DNA from 2 places in the Blautia caccae genome. Region 1 is predicted to be linked to the other one. Evidence: riboswitches for the same ligand, from Rfam matches in the RefSeq annotation. Region 1 holds a riboswitch; the other holds the start of a gene.
The links. Region 1 has a riboswitch for S-adenosylmethionine ahead of metK (methionine adenosyltransferase). Riboswitches for the same ligand answer to the same signal wherever they lie in the genome.

Region 1 (9,297 bases):
TCATCATCTGATCTATACCATGGCGGGAAAGCAGAAGACCTGGTATGCCATGAAAAAGGTCAGTTCTCATTACGACAGGGTCAGGTATCTGGATGCGATCATGAACAAGACTGACCTTACAGCCATTCATCAGGAGCACAGGGATATCTATCATATGCTGCTTCTGGGACTCTCCGTGGACTTTGATCTGAAGATTTTTTATGACAGGCATTTGGGTACCTACCGGAGACATTTCCAGGAAATACTTGAAAAGTACCCAGAGTATTTCTGCTAGCAGCGCGTTAAAGTGAAATGCGATATAAAAAGTGCACAAAAAGTTTATGGAAAATTTATAATAAACTTACATAATTTATATTTACCCTTGACGTGTGACGTCTGATTTGTTATAGTCGAACTATGGAATGGATGAGAGGTCATACGTGTTATTACTTGCTGAAGAAGTGACAGGGATAACAGGAAAAGGGAAAAGGAGGAAAACGTATATGTTTTCAGGAGAAATGGTAACAGGGCCATTGCTGATAGGTATTTTTATTCTTGCAATTGTAGTATTATTGTTGTTGATCATTAAATTTAAGCTGAACGCTTTTGTTGCGCTGTTGATCACCGCATTTGGCACAGGTGTGCTGGTGAATATGCCGCTGGCTGATGTGGCGCAGACCGTTACAGACGGATTCGGCGGTACTCTGGGCGGTATCGGTATGGTAACAGGTCTTGGTGTAATGCTGGGTAAGTTCATGTTCGAGTCCGGCGGTATTGAGTCAATTTCCAATAAGATATTAGGTGCATTCGGTGAGAAAAAATCACCTATCGCCGTAGCACTTTCAGGATTTATCACAGGTATTCCGGTATTCGGCGATGTTGTTTACATCATGTTTGCCCCAATGCTCCGTGTGCTTTCCAAAAAAACAAAGATCTCCATGGTAACATTTGCCTGTGCGATCTCTGTTGCAACAACATGTACTTTCGCATTAGTGCTTCCTACAGCGCCGCCGCTGGCTGTTGCTGAGGAGCTGAATATTGAAATCGGTATTTTCTTCTTCTATGCATTGATCTCCGCATTTGTGGGAATGATCGTGGGCGGTATCTTCTATGGTTCTATCCTGAACAAGCAGGACCACAAGAACAACCACTTCTATACATTTGAGGATCTGGATGAAGAAGAAGCAGAAATGTCCAAGAGCGGAAAAGGAAAAGAGCGCGCGAAAATGGGCGCAGGCAAGGCACTGTCCATCCTTCTTGTTCCCATCGTACTGATTCTGCTGGGAAGTTTTATCCCTCTTGCAGTGGGAAAAGATTCCGCGATCGTTCCGTTTGTGACATTTATCGGAAATAAAAACTTTGCCATGATGGCAGGTGTTATCTACGCTGCAGTCATTTCAAGAAAATACATCACTAAGACAGCCACAGACATTATGACAGAGGCTGCCGACCAGGTTGGTCTGATTCTGTTGATCACAGGTGCAGGCGGAGCTTTCGGTAAGGTTCTGCAGGCTACAGGTATCGCTGATTATGTTGCAGGTTCCCTGTCACAGTTCAGCATTCCGATTCTGGTACTGTGTTTCCTGATCGCACAGATCATCCGCTGTGCACAGGGCTCCACAACCGTAGCGCTTATGACAACAGCAGCGATCATGTCCAGCACAATTGCATCCGGCGGTGTATCCCCGATTCTGTGTGCAATTGCTATCTGTGCAGGCGGTATCGGCCTTTCACTGCCGAACGACTCCGGATTCTGGGCAATCAGCCGGTTCTTTAAGATTTCTGTTACGGATACTATCCGTGGATGGAGTATCGGCGGTTTTGTTGCCGGCGTGGCAATTCTCATATTTGTATCCATACTTTCTCTGTTCCAGGGCTTCCTGCCGGGACTTATGATGTAAGTGTGAGAGCATAAGGTTAAAGCTGCCGTCCGGGGGATGCGTTTCTCCGGACGGCATTTTTTATGCTGTGCCTGGTAGACTTTCTTTAAACGAACATGCTATAATATGTAAACAAATGCTGAAAAATGCAGAAAACCTTCGACAAAAAGTACCCCTGACAGGGTTCCGTCTGTGATACACGTACAGCAAAACAGTGGTTATGAGGGTGCAGGATCATTATAAACAGGTAAAGAGGTAATTATATATGTTAGAATCGTTGAATGAAAGTAAAAAATTACTGCCTGAGAGAGTGGCAGAGCAGATTATCAGCCTGATAGCGGACAGGGCGCTGAAGGCGGGGGATAAGCTGCCGAATGAATTTGATATGGCACAGCAGTTATCCGTGGGAAGAGGTACCATAAGGGAGGCAGTGAAGATCCTTGTCTCCAGAAACATCCTGGAGATCCGCCGGGGCTGCGGGACTTTTGTCTGTGAAAATCCCGGAGTGGTGGATGACCCGCTGGGATTTGCCTTTGTGGATGATAAGAAAAGGCTTGGCCTTGATCTTTGTGAAGTCCGCATGATCATTGAGCCGGAAATCGCAGCGCTTGCCGCAGAGCGGGCCATGCCGGAGGAAATAGAAGAGCTGCAGCGGATCGAGGATGAGGTGAAAGAACTCTGCGACAAAGAGGAGCCTCATATGCACAAGGACATTGAGTTCCACGAAATGCTGGCAAAGATGAGCAAGAATATGATCATGCCGAATATCATTCCTGTCATCCAGTCAGGTATTTCCCTTTTTATAAATATCACGGACTATTCCCTGACAAAGGAAACCGTGCGCACCCACCAGATGATCGTGGATGCCATCAGAGAACGCAATCCCAAGGCTGCTAAGGATGCCATGATAGAGCATCTGGCAAGCAATCAGGATAAGATAGAGAGACTTTCCGGGCTGTAACAGGCCCGGATTTTTTATTGCACACAGCGCAGAAGGAAAAAGCCCCGGGTGCCGTGCATGAAAGCGGCCTCTTGTTTTGTGAAATATGCATAAATTTCGGAGGGTAAAAATAAGCAAAAGGGATAAAATAAGTGAGCCTCTTGACCCCGGGGAAAAGAAGTGTTACTATACAAACAGATACGACGTATGATGTCTTCAAAAAAACCAATCCATTCCAAATCAAGCAGCGATTCATCAGATTCACTTAGTCAAAGGAGAACGATTATGAAGTTAAGAAGCCAGGAATTAAGAAAAATTGCACCGGAATTAGACCCGCTCCGTCTGGGAACAGGATGGAAGCTGGAGGATTTGTCAAAACCCCAGATTATGATTGAGAGTACCTTTGGTGACAGCCATCCGGGCAGCGGACACCTGCTGGAGCTTGTGGAGGAGGCCAGGGCAGGAATCGCTGAGGCGGGCGGACACGGCGCCAGATATTTTACCACGGACATCTGTGACGGCGAGGCCCAGGGCCACGATGGAATCAACTATTCCCTGGCATCCAGAGATATGATCGCCAATATGATCGAGATCCATGCCAACGCCACACCTTTTGACGGCGGCGTGTTCGTTGCAAGCTGTGACAAGGGAATGCCGGCGCACCTGATGGGCGTGGGAAGAGTGAACATTCCTTCCATTATTGTGACAGGCGGTGTTATGGACGCAGGTCCTGACCTTCTGACACTAGAACAGATTGGTAAGTATAATGCCATGTGCGAGCGCGGGGAGATCACGCAGGAGAAGCTGACCTTCTACAAGCAGAACGCATGTCCCTCCTGCGGTGCCTGCTCCTTCATGGGAACCGCATCCACCATGCAGATCATGGCAGAGGCACTTGGCCTGATGCTGCCGGGAAGTGCGCTTATGCCCGCTACTAGCAAGGACCTGCGTGTAGTGGCAAGGGAAGCGGGAAAACAGTCAGTATGGCTGGCAGAGCATGATCTGACACCGGACAAGATCGTGACCATGAAGTCCTTTGAGAATGCCATCATGGTGCACGCTGCAATCTCCGGCTCCACAAACTCCCTGCTCCACCTTCCGGCTATTGCAAGGGAATTCGGCATTGAGATCGACGGCGATACCTTTGACAGACTCCACAGAGGCGCACATTATCTGCTGAACATCCGTCCCGCAGGAGAGTGGCCGGCACAGTTCTTCTACTATGCAGGCGGCGTTCCGACCATTATGGAAGAAATCAAGGATATGCTGCATCTGGATGTGATGACAGTCACCGGTAAGACATTGGGCGAGAACCTGGAGGAACTGAAAAAGAACGGCTTCTATGATAAATGCGACAGCTACCTGGAAAAAGTGGGTCTGAAAAGGGAAGATGTGATTCGTCCTTTTGACAAACCTTTTGGAACAGACGGCAGTATTGCCATTCTCTACGGCAACCTGGCACCGGAAGGGGCTGTGGTAAAGCATACCGTAGTTCCGAAAGAAATGTTCGAGGCTACCCTGAAAGCACGTCCTTTTGACTGTGAGGAGGATGCCATCCACGCGGTGCTGACTCATGAGATCAAACCCGGTGACGCGGTGATCATCCGTTACGAGGGACCGAAAGGAAGCGGTATGCCGGAGATGTTCTATACCACAGAGGCCATTGCGTCTGACGCGGAGCTGGGCGCTTCCATTGCCCTTCTCACAGACGGAAGATTTTCAGGAGCATCCAAGGGTCCTGCAATCGGACATATCTCTCCGGAAGCGGCAGAGGGCGGTCCCATCGCTCTGGTTGAGGAGGGCGATCTGATCGAGGTGAATATTCCGGGCCGCGTGCTCCGCATAGTGGGAATCGCAGGTGAGAAGAAGACACAGGAAGAGATTGAGGCTGTTTTAAAGGAACGCAGAAGCAAATGGCAGCCAAAACCTGTAAAATATGAAAAGGGTGTCTTGAAAATCTTCTCAGAAAGGGCCGTCTCTCCTATGAAGGGCGGATACATGGAGTAAAGCAGATGCACGCACAGGATTTATTTGATATCAGCGGAAAAAAAGCCATTGTGACCGGCGGGACAAGAGGACTGGGTTACGGAATGGCGGAAGGCTATATGGAAGCAGGCTGTGAGGTAGCGATCGTGGGTACCTCTGACAGTGTGTTCCGGGTGGCTGAGGAATTTAAGAGCCGTGGATTTAAATGCCACGGAGTCAAGGGAAATCTGGGGGACAGGGAGGATATATACCGTGTTTTCCGGGAGTGCCTGGACAGTCTGGGCGGTGATGTGGATATTCTTCTCACTGCCCACGGAATCCAGAGACGCCACAGTGCGGAAGAGTTTCCGTTGGAGGAGTGGGATGAGGTCATCCGCGTGAACCTGACCAGCATTTTTATCCTCTGCCAGGAGGCAGCCAGGGTGATGCTGAAAAAGGGTTACGGCAAGATCATCAACATTGCCTCTATGAATTCCTTTTTCGGCGGCCAGACCATACCTGCATACGCGGCATCCAAGGGTGGTGTGGCACAGCTTACCAAGGAACTCACCAATGACTGGCTGGCAAGAGGAATCAATGTGAATGCCATTGCGCCGGGGTATATGGCGACGGAGATGAACAAGGCGCTTATGGATCCGGAAAATCCAAGATTTGCGTCTATTTCTGAGAGAATCCCGGCACACCGCTGGGGAACCGGGGATGATATGAAGGGCGCGGCTATTTTCCTGGCCTCCCATGCAAGTGATTACGTGAGTGGTGCGGTGATCCCGGTCGACGGCGGGTATCTGGTGAAATAAATCCATTACCCATTGACAAACCATAGAAAAAGCGTTATCGTATATAAGACAAGTGAATAGGTTATAATTTCTCTTATTCAGAGTGATGGAGATACATAGGATCTGTGAAGTCACGGCAACCCCTTGCAAAAGGAAGGTGCCAACCTGAGCGAAATAGTCGAACAATAAGAGGATTCATTTATGTAAGATATGGGTCCGCTTAAGCGGACCCTTTTTATTGCATACGGCGAGCAAGAGGAACATAACCGCAGGCGGCCGCGCTTCGGCGCAGGAATCAGCCGCAGGATAAATCAATCTTAAAAAAGGAGAACAACATGGAAAAAAGATTATTTACATCCGAATCAGTAACTGAAGGCCATCCGGATAAAATGTGCGATGCCATTTCTGACGCCATTCTGGATGCATTGATGGAAAAAGACCCCATGAGCCGTGTGGCCTGCGAGACCTGCACCACAACGGGTGTGGTTATGGTAATGGGCGAGATCACAACGAATGCCTATGTAGATATTCCGAAGATCGTAAGGGAGACCGTACGTGAGATTGGCTATACGAGAGCCAAATACGGCTTTGACGCGGATACCTGCGGTGTGATTACCACGATTGATGAGCAGTCAAAGGATATCGCCATGGGTGTGGACAAGGCTCTGGAGGCAAAGGAAAACAGCATGTCTGAGGAAGAGATCGACGCCATCGGCGCCGGTGATCAGGGTATGATGTACGGCTATGCCACAGATGAGACAGAGGAGTTCATGCCTTATCCCATCTCCCTGGCACATAAATTGTCACGCCAGCTGACAAAGGTTAGAAAGGATGGCACACTGACTTATTTGAGACCGGACGGCAAGACACAGGTGACGGTTGAGTACGATGAGAATGACCGCCCGATCCGCCTGGATGCAGTGGTACTCTCCACACAGCATGACCCGGATGTCACACAGGAGCAGATTCACGAGGATATTAAGAAATACGTGTTTGACCCCATCCTTCCGGCAGACATGGTGGACGCAGAGACAAAATTTTTCATCAACCCCACAGGACGTTTTGTTATCGGCGGACCTCACGGGGACAGCGGCCTGACAGGACGTAAGATCATTGTGGATACTTACGGCGGATACGCCCGTCACGGCGGCGGTGCTTTTTCCGGTAAAGACTGTACAAAGGTGGACCGCTCCGCAGCATATGCCGCCCGTTATGTGGCAAAGAATATGGTGGCAGCAGGTCTTGCAAGAAAATGTGAGATTCAGCTTTCCTATGCCATCGGCGTTGCGCATCCCACATCCATCCAGGTGGAAACATTCGGCACAGGTAAACTTTCAGACCAGAAGCTGACGGAGATCGTACGTGAAAACTTTGACTTAAGGCCGGCCGGAATCATTAAAATGCTGGATTTGAGACGTCCAATCTACAAACAGACCGCAGCTTACGGACATTTCGGAAGAAATGATCTGGATCTGCCCTGGGAGAGACTGGACAAGGCTGAAGACTTAAAGAAATATTTATAAGAAATTAAAAGGTTCCGCATTCTCTGCTTGAAGGAATGCGGAACCTTTTCTGCTATTGCTGCTGCTCACGGAAATTGAACAGGTCTCTGGGCTGTATGTCCAGTGCATCTGCAATATCAAACAGACTTTCCAGGGAAAGGGATGTTTTGATCCTGGGCGCTTCGATATTACTGATGTGTGTACGGCTCAGACCAACGGCATTTGCAAGCTGTAATTGTGTGAGCCCTTTCAGTTTTCGGTAATACGATATAGTCAGTCCCAGTTCCCGAAACTGGCGTTCTCTTTTCTCGTCCATTTCTGCCGTGTCTCCTTTTTTCTTTTAGTATATCCAAAAGGAAACTTGATAAAAACTAACTGATAATTGACATTTATATCGTAAAAATTGTCATGTGCATCTATTTTACCAATTTTAGCAGATATCTGGTGTGCAGACAACGGCATCTGCCCGGGTACACATCTGTTCCAGTGTAAAGACTTTCACAGTGTCCCCGAAGATGGTTTCCATGCCGGAGACAAAGTCGGATTTGGCAAACAGGCAGTACCAGATTGTACTGTGCGGGAACAGCCCGGCATGTTTTTGAAGACCCTGCAGGCCCTCCAGATCGATCCACTGGTCTGTCCAGAAACAGTCTCCCAGAAGCATGTTGCTGTCATCCGAGGCAGCGATGGGGACGTACTCGGTGCGTTTTCTGGTGGGATGCTGTCCCCACCAGCTTCCCGCGTGGTCATAGGGGAAAGGAGCCTCTCCCAGACAGGCGAGAAGATCCAGATACTGCCTGCAGATATCCTCAAAGGTCTCTTTGGAGTAGCTGTCCAGGGCAGGGAGTATTTCCTTTTCAAATACATCTCTTCCGCACCCGAGTTCAATGGCGCTGCGGTGAGGCGCGGCAAAGGTATACCAGAAGCGGAATACGCCGTCAGCGATGCGGTAAAGCGTCCTGCGGCTTCCCGCGTCTTCCGTGACGGGAATGATCTTATCCACCAGACCAAGCAGGTCCAGGGTATTCATAAGACTTCCCGCGGCGCTTGGGGTCAGTTCTGTCCGCTCGCAGATCTCGTGGAGCTTGCGCCTTTTTGCGCCGAGACACAGAAGGGCAGAGTGGGCCAGTTCCGGCTCGGACAGATGTACTTTTAAAAACTTGGTGGGACGTCGGTAAAAGGCACCTTCCTCCGTGAAAAATAACTGATACAGATTCTCCTGAAATGGCCTGCCATTGACAAAGTAGGCCAGATAGCCGGGCACGCCTCCCGTAATGCCGAATATACAGATTTGCTGTTCTATGGGCAGATGGCGGAAGAGCTGCCGCGTCTCAAAGAAAGTAAAGGGCTTTAAGAGCAGTGGATTGGCAGCCTGGGTGCTTTCTTTTTCGTACAGGGAAGCAGGTTTACATAAAATTACAAAAAGTTTGGAAGTTTTCCACTCTTTTGTCATATAAGACTGGATCAATGTGGATAGTCTGCGGTTTTTATTGATGAGATGTGGAAAATCGTCAATAATAAAGAGCAGAGGTTCCTCTTTGGCGGATCTTCCTATGGTGCGGAACAGTTCCGCGAATCTTTTGGCAGCTTTCAGTTTTTCCAGAGCACCAAGCACACGGATAGCCTCTTCCTTCAGGGCCAGGAAGTTTTCACGGTCCGTAGTCTCCAGGGGTTTGAAATACAGGGTGCGTTTTCCGGCTGAAAATTGTCTGAGAAGAGTGGTCTTTCCCATACCGGCGTCACAGTAGAGGGAGGCGGACTGAAAGCAGTTCTGCCCGTACAGTTCATTTAATTTTGCGAGATGGTTATCTTTATCTAAAAACATAGTTTCTCCTCGGTGGGTCCTGCGGTCTGGCCGCTTTTCCTGTTGATTATATTTTAGAAGGTGTTTCAGGTAAAGTCAAAGGATTTTGCAGGGTTTTTTATAGAAAGTTTAGATTTGATTCACTTTTGTTTAGAAGAAAATGCAGCAAATTATGCTATAATATTTACCAGAAGACATTATGCCCGTTTTAGAGCGTGTTTGAAAATTGCTTTCGGCAAGCTGTGCGCCACAGTTTGTCGGAATGAATTTTCAAACACGCTCTAGGGCAGAGGACAGAAAGGTGCCGGAACATGAAATTAAAGACAAGGATTATCGTTTCTTTTTTCATCATCATACTGGAGCCTCTGCTGTTTACCGGTGTGGCGTTCTGGGGTTTCAGCCAGTATCAGCTCAAGGCCATAGAAAAGCA
Region 2 (9,297 bases), on a different contig from region 1:
AAATGTCTCTTGGATTACTGGCAGGATTCTTATGATAACAGACAGAACTACCGGCAGGTGGAAGAGATAGCGTTTCCGGAAAAGGATACAGAGGATGATGATACAGAATCCAATGTGGATAACCCAATGACAGCAATAGATGATTTTGATTATCAGGCATTGCTGGATGAAAATGCAGACTGTATCGGGTGGTTGAAGATTGCTGGTACCGATATCAGTTACCCGGTTGTGCAGGGAAAAGATAATGAATTTTATCTCTACCATGATTTTCAAAAGAACTATGCCATCTGTGGAACTCTGATGTTGGACAACCGGAATGATATAGATGCCAGGCAGGAGCATCTGATTATTTATGGTCACCAAATGAAAGATGGCAGCATGTTCAAGCAATTAAATGGGTATAAAGAAGAAGCGTTTTATCATGAGCATAAAGAGATCACGCTATATCTGGAAAACCAGAAATACCAGTATGAAGTGGCTGCTGTGTATGTGACGAATGTGGAACAAAGCGGCGGTTATTATGATTATTTACACAAAGAAACACGAAAACAGCAGATGGATTATTTACAGCAGATGGCAGCTTATCAGCTTTATCCGACGGGTGTTACCGTCAGGGAGGAGGATGAGCTGCTTTCTTTATCTACCTGTGAATATTCCAGCACAAACGGCAGGCTGATTGTACTTGCCAGAAGAATTGGACGATAGGGAGGAAAATGAATATGGCAATGAACAGGAATATGACAATGGCAGAAAAAGAAGTCCGGGATTATGCCAAGAGACAGATGGAACGTGCAGAACAGCGGATAAACATTTTATTTTCAGAGGAACAGAAAGAGCTGGTTCTGGAATATGCGGCTATGACGGGGGATGATTATGATATCAGGAAAATGGTCAGAGACCTTGCAGACGCTGTCCGTTCCTCGGATGAAGAGAAGGTGAATGAAATCTTGTGGGATGCCAGAGAAGAAATTGACGGATTCCCGGATCGTTCCGTTGGTATGGCAGAACTAAAGAGATATGGCTATACCGCAGATGATATGTTTCCTCTTCGTCAGGAGATGGCACTGGAGCTTCATCGTGTCGGGGAAAAGGTGTACTGCTTGCAGTCAGATGGCTCCCATGGGGACTATGCCAGCAGAGAGATGATACTGGAACATGAAGGTCTCTATGGAATTGAAAAAGAGGCATGGCAGCGTATGCAGGAGCAGGAGGATGAAATAGATTTTGAGGAAGCTGGATTGTATCAGCCTCTAATGATAGATCTTGATAGAGACGAAGCATTAAGAATGTTCAATGCGGGGGAGACAGTATTTCTGATTACCACCTATCCAAGACCGATTGCGGTGCGGGAACGGATGGAGATTGAAAGAGGACCGGAGCATTATCAGATGGAGAGAGAGGATGTGGAACGGATCAGGACGTTGGAAAAATGGATGCAGGAGTATCCACAGATAAAGTCGCTGAAAGAGGCAAAACTTCTTCTGGGGACAGAAAACAGGTATGGAATATACCAGATCGTTGAGGGCAGCCCCGGCAGAGAATATGAATTTATGGATCTGAATTTCATTGAAAGGCATGGGTATCAGGTGAAAAAAGAGGACTATGAGCTAATCTATTCCGATAAAATGCTTTATGGCGATACGTTGGATTCTCTGTATGAGAAATTCAATATTGCCCATCCGGCGGATTATACCGGGCATTCCTTATCGGTAAGTGATATTGTAGTCCTCAATGAAAATGGAAATGTAAAAGCATATTTTGTAGACAGTATCAGCTTCCGTGAATTGCCGGATTTCCTGCAATTGGAGCCGGAACTGAACCAGGAGGAAGTGGCTTACCGAATCGGGGATCAATACTTTTCGATTCAGGTGGCAACGGAAGGATATGATTATTCCTTTTATGATAAGGAGTATAAACTCATGGACGGAGGCATTTTGGATGATCCGGATATTTCTATGAGACAGGCTATTCAGAATATTTTAGAAGATGAAGGGCTGGAGCAGTTAGAACGGATACCGGTAGATTATGATGAACTTCAGGAAAAAGCGGAAGAAGTAGAGAAAGAGATTCTTCAGGAAGCAAGAAGCCAGAGAAATCGTGTGCCGGTCATTTCTGATCATACGGAAGCGGAAGCCGGATTAAATGGAATGAGCCGGTCAGAAATCGAAGAGAACGTATGGGCGATTGCACAGGCAGAGATTATTGAAAATGACCTGGATGCCAAGATACAGGCTGTGCGTGTGTATGGAAGCCGAACAAGGGATGGGTTATATCATGAGGATTCTGATGTGGATGTGGTAATTGCTTATGAGGGAACTGTCCGTGAGGATGAGTTGTTTTCCGTATTGAATGAAGCTGGGTATAAGACTGGTAATATGAAAGTGGATATGAAACCGATCAGACCGGATAAGACTGGTACGTTAGAAGATTTTCTTGAAAAATCTGAACGGTATCTGGATGAAAAAACGGAGCAGATGAAAGCCAGAGGGGAGTACAAGCCATTGGCGAAAGTAGAAGAGCTGGAGGAGGCAAATTACAATATGATCGATAATGTCCTGAACAATATGCCTCCGAAGAAAGAGCCTTATCTGGAATACTATGCTGCAGAATGTGATGAATACCATAGCCTTGGGAAAATATATAAGAGTACTAATTTGGATGAAATAGTTGCAAAATACCGGGAAATCATTGATGACCCAACATTAAGTTATTATGGAAACGGCATGGGAATTATCTACCGTGACCCGAATGATACTTTTTATGATGAGGCGGAGGTATCTCTGGTCAGCAGGAAATCTATCCGGGGAGACAACCTGGATGATGTGGCATTTCTGGCAGCACTTCCAATGGTACATGAAGCACTGGAAAAGATTGTAGAGGCGTTTCCGAATTTTCGATATTATCCCCCGAAAGAATTGAATGTCCATTATTATCCGGAGAAAATGACTGCGGATGAACTGGCGGCGGCACTGGATCAATTAGCGGAAGACTTTGACCATTATGATTATCATGATAACTTTAGCCCGAAGGAAGATATGGTGGAAACTGTCGCATTGGAATTAAGATGTGGTTATGCCCATAAGTACATTCCGTTCTTGAAAGATATTATAGATGAGGAATGCGAAGAATCTCCACGGGCAGAAGAACTTCTGGAGAAATTGAAAGCCTATCAGCCTGAGATACCGGAGACAGCAGTACCGGTTGTCCGCATCAATTTCTGTGAGGATAAGGAAATGGACATTTCCGGTTATCAGAAACTGGGAAGACTGGATGAAATAACAACCAAAATGGATACAGAACTGGCTTCACAAGCAGATCCAAAAACTGGAATGCCGGAGAAAACTGTACAGATGTACTTTACAATTTACTATCCGGATCGTGACCAGATGCAGGAATTAAAAGGAAAAATTAATATCGGAGATGGAAACGGCGGTATTGTGAGCCAGTTGAAGAACCAGAATGAAATGAAGCTACATGATGAAAGCTGGCTGAATTACCAGAAAGCAAAGGGTGAAGAATCCTTTCAGGCATATATGGCGGATCTTACAGATATGCAGGAGCATGTGCTGCCGTATTTGCAGAGTTTTTGCAGTCTGGAAGAGAAGACATTAGAAAAAGTAGAAGGAGCAGTTAAAGCATCTGTAACTGGAGAAAAGAAGTCACCTGAAAGAGCAATGTCCGATAAGGGAGCCCTAAAACAGGGCTCCCTTTTAGAAAACAAAAAAACAATGAAGAAAAAGAAATCCATTCATGAGCGATTGAAAATCAATAAGGAGATTATTGCAAAACAGCAGGGAAAAGATAGCAAAGCGAAAGGGGTTGAGCTTGCATGAGCATGTAGAATATAAAGAAACCTTGTCACATAAATATGAGAGAGATTACCATTGGTTGGGTAGTCTCTTTTTTTATTGAAATATAATCTCTTTATTTATGGTTAATTAGTTATTGAAAGTAATTTAACGTAACTGCTTGATAAAAAATAATTGACTTGTCTCATTTATTGGGTTAGAATTAAACAAACCTATAGAGAGTGCGTGAGAGACAAGCTCGTTGACCGCACAGCAACCTGCTTTGAAAGGTAAGGTGCTAATGCTTGACCGATGGGGATTATATTCGATTTTTTGTATCACCCTCGGTATCGATGGGTGTTATTTTTTGCCTCTTTTTAGGTTAAATCTATATTTTGGAGGCAAAGAATGAATACGATTACAGAATTAAGTAAAATGGATGGACGAGTGTATGTGTATTTAAGAAATGAAACTGTTGCCAAGAAGTTTCTTTTAGATGCTGAGGCAGAGGGTTTTTCTTTTGGTGATGGTGAAAAACCAACAAGTAAGACGATTAGTGATTTATATGTAGTAAATCGGGATTGGTCGTTGAATTATGTTGGATTTATTGGTCATATAGCATACAAGTCAGCGAAAACAGTTGGAAAGTCGGAGCTGATTAGGGTGGATTATGAGAAGTATGTTTTGGGATTTAGTGATTTTATTATTCAGTAACACAAGATGATTCTGTAAAATAGGGTACGTGTTATTAAGCGTTAAACGTGAATTAGAAAGTGTCCTCGGATTGTAAACATAGGGTCATTATGATATAATATTTTACAGATTGCAACATAAGTTATAGTTATTCTGCAATTTGTGTGAGGGTGATTGTATGGCCAATATAGCATATGTAAGAGCTACATCTGTTGATCAAAATGCAGATCGGCAGACAGAAGCATTACAAAAATATCACATTGATAAATGGTTTTCTGATAAGGTATATGAAAAAAATAAGACGGATAGAAAACAGCTACGGGATATGTTGGAGTGGGTAAGAGAAGGAGATACGGTTTATGTTTTTAATTTCTCAAGTTTGGCTCGATCTACGAAAGATTTATTATTTATTGTTGAGAAATTAAATGAAAAAAATGTTCATTTGATAAGCATGAAGGAAAATCTTGATACTTCTACTCCTAACGGAAAACTTATGGTGGCTATGATTGCAGATATCAATGAATTTGAACATCAGAATCTTCTTGAACGCCAGGCAGAAGGTATTGCCATTGCCAAGAAGAAAGGTGTTTATAAGGGAAGAAAACGTATTGAAATTAAAGATTTCGGAAACTATTATGATGCGTACATGAATAGAGAGATATCAAAATCTGGGATAGCAAAGAAATTAAATGTAAGCAGACCGACTGTGGATCGGTTAATTAAAGAGTATAAGGATGGTGTCAATGGAGATTGATATTAGAGAACAAAACATTAAGGATATCAGCCCAGACCTTTTAAAAATCCTTCTTTCTGATAAGACGACAAAGAAATTTATTCGTTGGGGAAGTGATAATTATATATCCTACGGAGCAGAGTATCATACTGATCAGGAAATGGTTCCGGATTTGATTACTGGTTCATTTTCTTGTGTAATTCAGCCAAGGATTTTGAAAACTGAAGGGGAAAAAATTAAGCGTACCAGAGATAAGGCTGAAGTATTTACACCGTCATGGGTTTGTAACGAACAGAATAATCTTATTGATGCAACTTGGTTTGGTTATCAGGATGTTTTTAATCATGCTGAGGATAAAACGTGGTGTAGTAAAAAAGAGCCTGTAAAATTTCCTAAAAATAAAGTTTGGAAGGATTATATTGATGCTAGAAGAATGGAAGTAGCCTGTGGAGAAGCTCCATATCTGGTAAGTCGTTACGATACTGTTTCTGGGCAAGAAATTCCTATTAGCGAAAGAATAGGTCTTTTGGATCGAAAACTTCGTATTGTAAATGAAAATGCAGAGAATGATGATGAGTGGTATGAATGGACAATCAGAGCATTTCAGAGCTGCTATGGATATGATTTCCAGGGTGATAATGTTCTTTTGGCAAGAGAAAATTTGTTATATACATTTATAGAATATTATCAAGAGCGAATGAAAAAAGATCCATCGTTGTTGCAGATAAAGAAAGTCGCAAACATAGTTGCCTGGAATATCTGGCAGATGAATGGTATTACTATGACAGCGCCTTTCAGTTTAGCAGAAACTGTTTATAAGCAGATTTCAATATTTGATTTATTGGAAATTGAAAATACGGAAGAAAAGCCAGAACCGGAGTTAGATGAAATCCCATGTAGGATATTTGATTGGAGATCGAATAAGAGCATCGAATTCCGGTCCATGGTAAAGGGGGAATGAAATCATGGATACAACTTTTAAGAATGCTTTTGAATATAAAGTAATCTATGTATTCACAATTGATGACCAGGCTCATAATGGTCTAGTCAAAATTGGAGATGCTACATTACATACAGTTACTCCGGTTGACCAGTTGACTCCAAATAGTCGTGAATTAAATCAGGCTGCTTTAAAAAGAATAAGAGCTTATACTAATACTGCAGGTCTCACTCCGCATCTTCTCCATTCAGAAATCGCCGTGAGAACAGTGAAAGATAAGAATGGGACATTGAAAATTGAAGCCTTCAGAGATCATCATGTTCATGAAGTACTGAAAAATTCCGGATATACTAACGTTCAACTTGGAGAATCATCAGGGAAAGAATGGTTTTCTGTAGATTTGCAGACTGCTCAAAAAGCCATTGATGCCGTTAAGAAGAATTATTCTAATTTGAGTAATTCCGATATAGTAAAACATTCGCCTATTATTTTCAGACCGGAACAGGCTGCATGCATTACAAAAGTTGTTAAACATTTTAAAAAAGCTGACCGTTTCTTAATTAATGCAAAAATGAGATATGGAAAAACTTTCGTTTCCTTGGAAATTGTTAAACAATGCAAATTCAAAAAAACTATTATTCTGACACACCGACCTGTAGTTGATGCTGGATGGTATGAAGATTTTACTAAAATTTTTTATGGTGTAGAGGATTATATTTACGGTTCAAAGGCAACTGGATATACTGCTGATAAGCTCCTTTCTTCCGGAAAGAACTTTATTTATTTTGCTTCCATACAAGACCTACGTGGCTCGTCAGAGGTTGGCGGAAAGTTTGATAAAAATGATATTATTTTTGATACGGTTTGGGATTGTGTAATTGTTGATGAAGCACATGAGGGGACTACTACGGCACTGGGAGAAGATACTGTAAAGGCAGTATTTAAAGATGGATCTGGAACTAAACTACTTGCATTATCCGGAACACCATTTAATATTTTGACTGATTATGATGAAAATTCTATATATACATGGGATTACATCATGGAACAGGAATGTAAATCTGAATGGGATAAATTACATTTTGGTGATCACAATCCGTATGATGAGCTGCCAGAGCTTAGAATTTATACATATTCACTTGGCGACGTGCTACATAATAGCAATTATATCACTTTTGAAGACAAGGCTTTCAATTTTCATGAGTTTTTCCGTACATTCACTGGAGATTTTAGTAAAGATTATGCAGACATGCCAGAAGGTGCAGAGGTAGGAGATTTTGTACATGAAGCAGATGTTTGGTCATTTCTTAATCTGATGACAACAGAAGATGAACACAGTCAGTATCCATATTCTAACACTGAATACCGTTCTCTTTTTAAGCATTCTCTTTGGATGGTTCCAGGTGTAAAAGAAGCCAGAGCATTAAAAAAATTGATGTTAAAACATGAAGTATTTGGAAATGGTATGTTTGATATTGTTAATGTGGCAGGTAATGGAGATGAAGAAGAGAAGTCCGAAGAGGCTCTTTCCAAAGTTCGTGCAGCAATTAAAGAGGCGAAAAAAAACGATACATATACAATCACACTCTCATGTGGAAAGCTGACTACAGGGGTAACTGTAAAAGAATGGACAGCTGTATTTATGCTCGCCGGATCGTATTCTACATCTGCTGCAAACTACTTGCAGACTATCTTCCGTGTACAGTCTCCGTGCAATGAAGACGGTAAAATAAAAGAAACTGCTTATGTATTTGATTTTGCGCCTGACCGTACACTTAAAATGGTTTCAAGTGCTGTTCAGGTATCTGCAAAATCAGGGAAAACTAAAATAGGTGATAAGCAGTTAATGGGTAAATTTCTCAATTATTGTCCTGTTATAGCTGTATCCGGGTCGGAAATGAAAGAATATAGTGCAACAAAGCTTCTGCAGCAATTAAAACGTGCATATGCAGATAAAGTTGTACGAAATGGTTTTGATGATACCAATCTTTATAATGACGAATTATTCAAACTTACTGACATTGATATTAAACGTTTTGATGATTTGAAAGGAATTATTGGTTCCTCAAAGGCAGCTCCAAAAGCTAATGATATTACTGTTAATGATCAGGGACTTACCAATGAAGAGTACGAAGAAAAGGAAAAACTTGAAAAAAAGAAAAAGAAAGAACTGACACCAGAGGAGAAAGCCAGACTTGAAGAACTGAAAAAGAAAAAGAAAGTACGTAATGATGCTATTAGTATCCTGCGAGGTATTTCTATACGTATGCCTTTGCTAATATATGGTGCAGATATTCCTTATGATGAAGAAATCACCCTGGATCGTTTCGTTGATATTGTAGATGATTCTTCTTGGAATGAATTTATGCCAAATGGAATAACCAAAAGTAAATTTAAAGAATTCCAAAAGTATTACGATGAGGAAGTTTTTATTGCAGCTGGACGGCGGATTCGTAATATAGCTAAAGAAGCTGATACACTTGATCCAATGGAAAGGGTAAAGAAAATCGCTGGATTATTTTCTTATTTTAAAAATCCAGATAAAGAAACAGTATTGACTCCATGGCGTGTCGTTAATATGCATATGAGTGACTGCTTGGGTGGATACTGTTTCTATGATGAAACATTTACTGAAGAAGGTAAATTGGATGAGCCAAGATTTGTAGATCGTGGAAAAGTAACTGCTGATATTTTTGGAAAGTTGGATAGCCAAATTCTTGAAATAAATTCAAAAACCGGTTTGTATCCATTATATGTGACCTATAGTGTGTATAGAAGAAAATTGCAAGAATTTGTTAATGAAGAACTCACAATAAAAGATAAGCAAGATATCTGGTTACAGACAGTAGACGAAAATATTTTTGTGATTTGTAAAACTCCTATGGCAAAGGCTATTACAAGAAGGACTTTGACGGGGTATAGTGGTGGGAAAATCAATGCTCACTATTTCGATGATCTCATAAATACAATGTCTAATAAGCCGCAAATGTTTTTGGATAAAGTTTTACGACAGAATTATTGGAAGAAAGGAAATAACGTTATGAAATTTGATGCAATTGTTGGAAATCCGCCGTATCAGATTTTGGATGGTGGCGGAAAAGGTTATAGTGCGAAACCGGTTTATAATTATTTTGTAACACAAG

Region 2: linked by a shared signal. The riboswitch ahead of WMO65_RS11395 (hypothetical protein) and the one ahead of metK (methionine adenosyltransferase) in region 1 are both predicted to bind S-adenosylmethionine.

What each region holds. Positions count from the first base shown of each region.
Region 1 is NZ_JBBMFP010000007.1:150,014-159,310, forward strand. It holds gene WMO65_RS09705 (GntR family transcriptional regulator) at 1-274, shown strand, start outside; gene WMO65_RS09710 (GntP family permease) at 483-1,880, shown strand; gene WMO65_RS09715 (FadR/GntR family transcriptional regulator) at 2,125-2,820, shown strand; gene ilvD (dihydroxy-acid dehydratase) at 3,085-4,806, shown strand; gene WMO65_RS09725 (SDR family NAD(P)-dependent oxidoreductase) at 4,812-5,582, shown strand; SAM riboswitch class I at 5,653-5,753, shown strand; gene metK (methionine adenosyltransferase) at 5,897-7,084, shown strand; gene WMO65_RS09735 (helix-turn-helix transcriptional regulator) at 7,137-7,379, opposite strand; gene WMO65_RS09740 (ATP-binding protein) at 7,494-8,888, opposite strand; gene WMO65_RS26540 (DUF6783 domain-containing protein) at 9,018-9,131, opposite strand; gene WMO65_RS09745 (sensor histidine kinase) at 9,179-9,297, shown strand, end outside.
Region 2 is NZ_JBBMFP010000009.1:24,701-33,997, reverse strand. It holds gene srtB (class B sortase) at 1-705, shown strand, start outside; gene WMO65_RS11400 (LPD16 domain-containing protein) at 720-3,833, shown strand; SAM riboswitch class I at 4,019-4,107, shown strand; gene WMO65_RS11395 (hypothetical protein) at 4,197-4,502, shown strand; gene WMO65_RS11390 (recombinase family protein) at 4,660-5,235, shown strand; gene WMO65_RS11385 (restriction endonuclease subunit M) at 5,225-6,175, shown strand; gene WMO65_RS11380 (Eco57I restriction-modification methylase domain-containing protein) at 6,180-9,297, shown strand, end outside.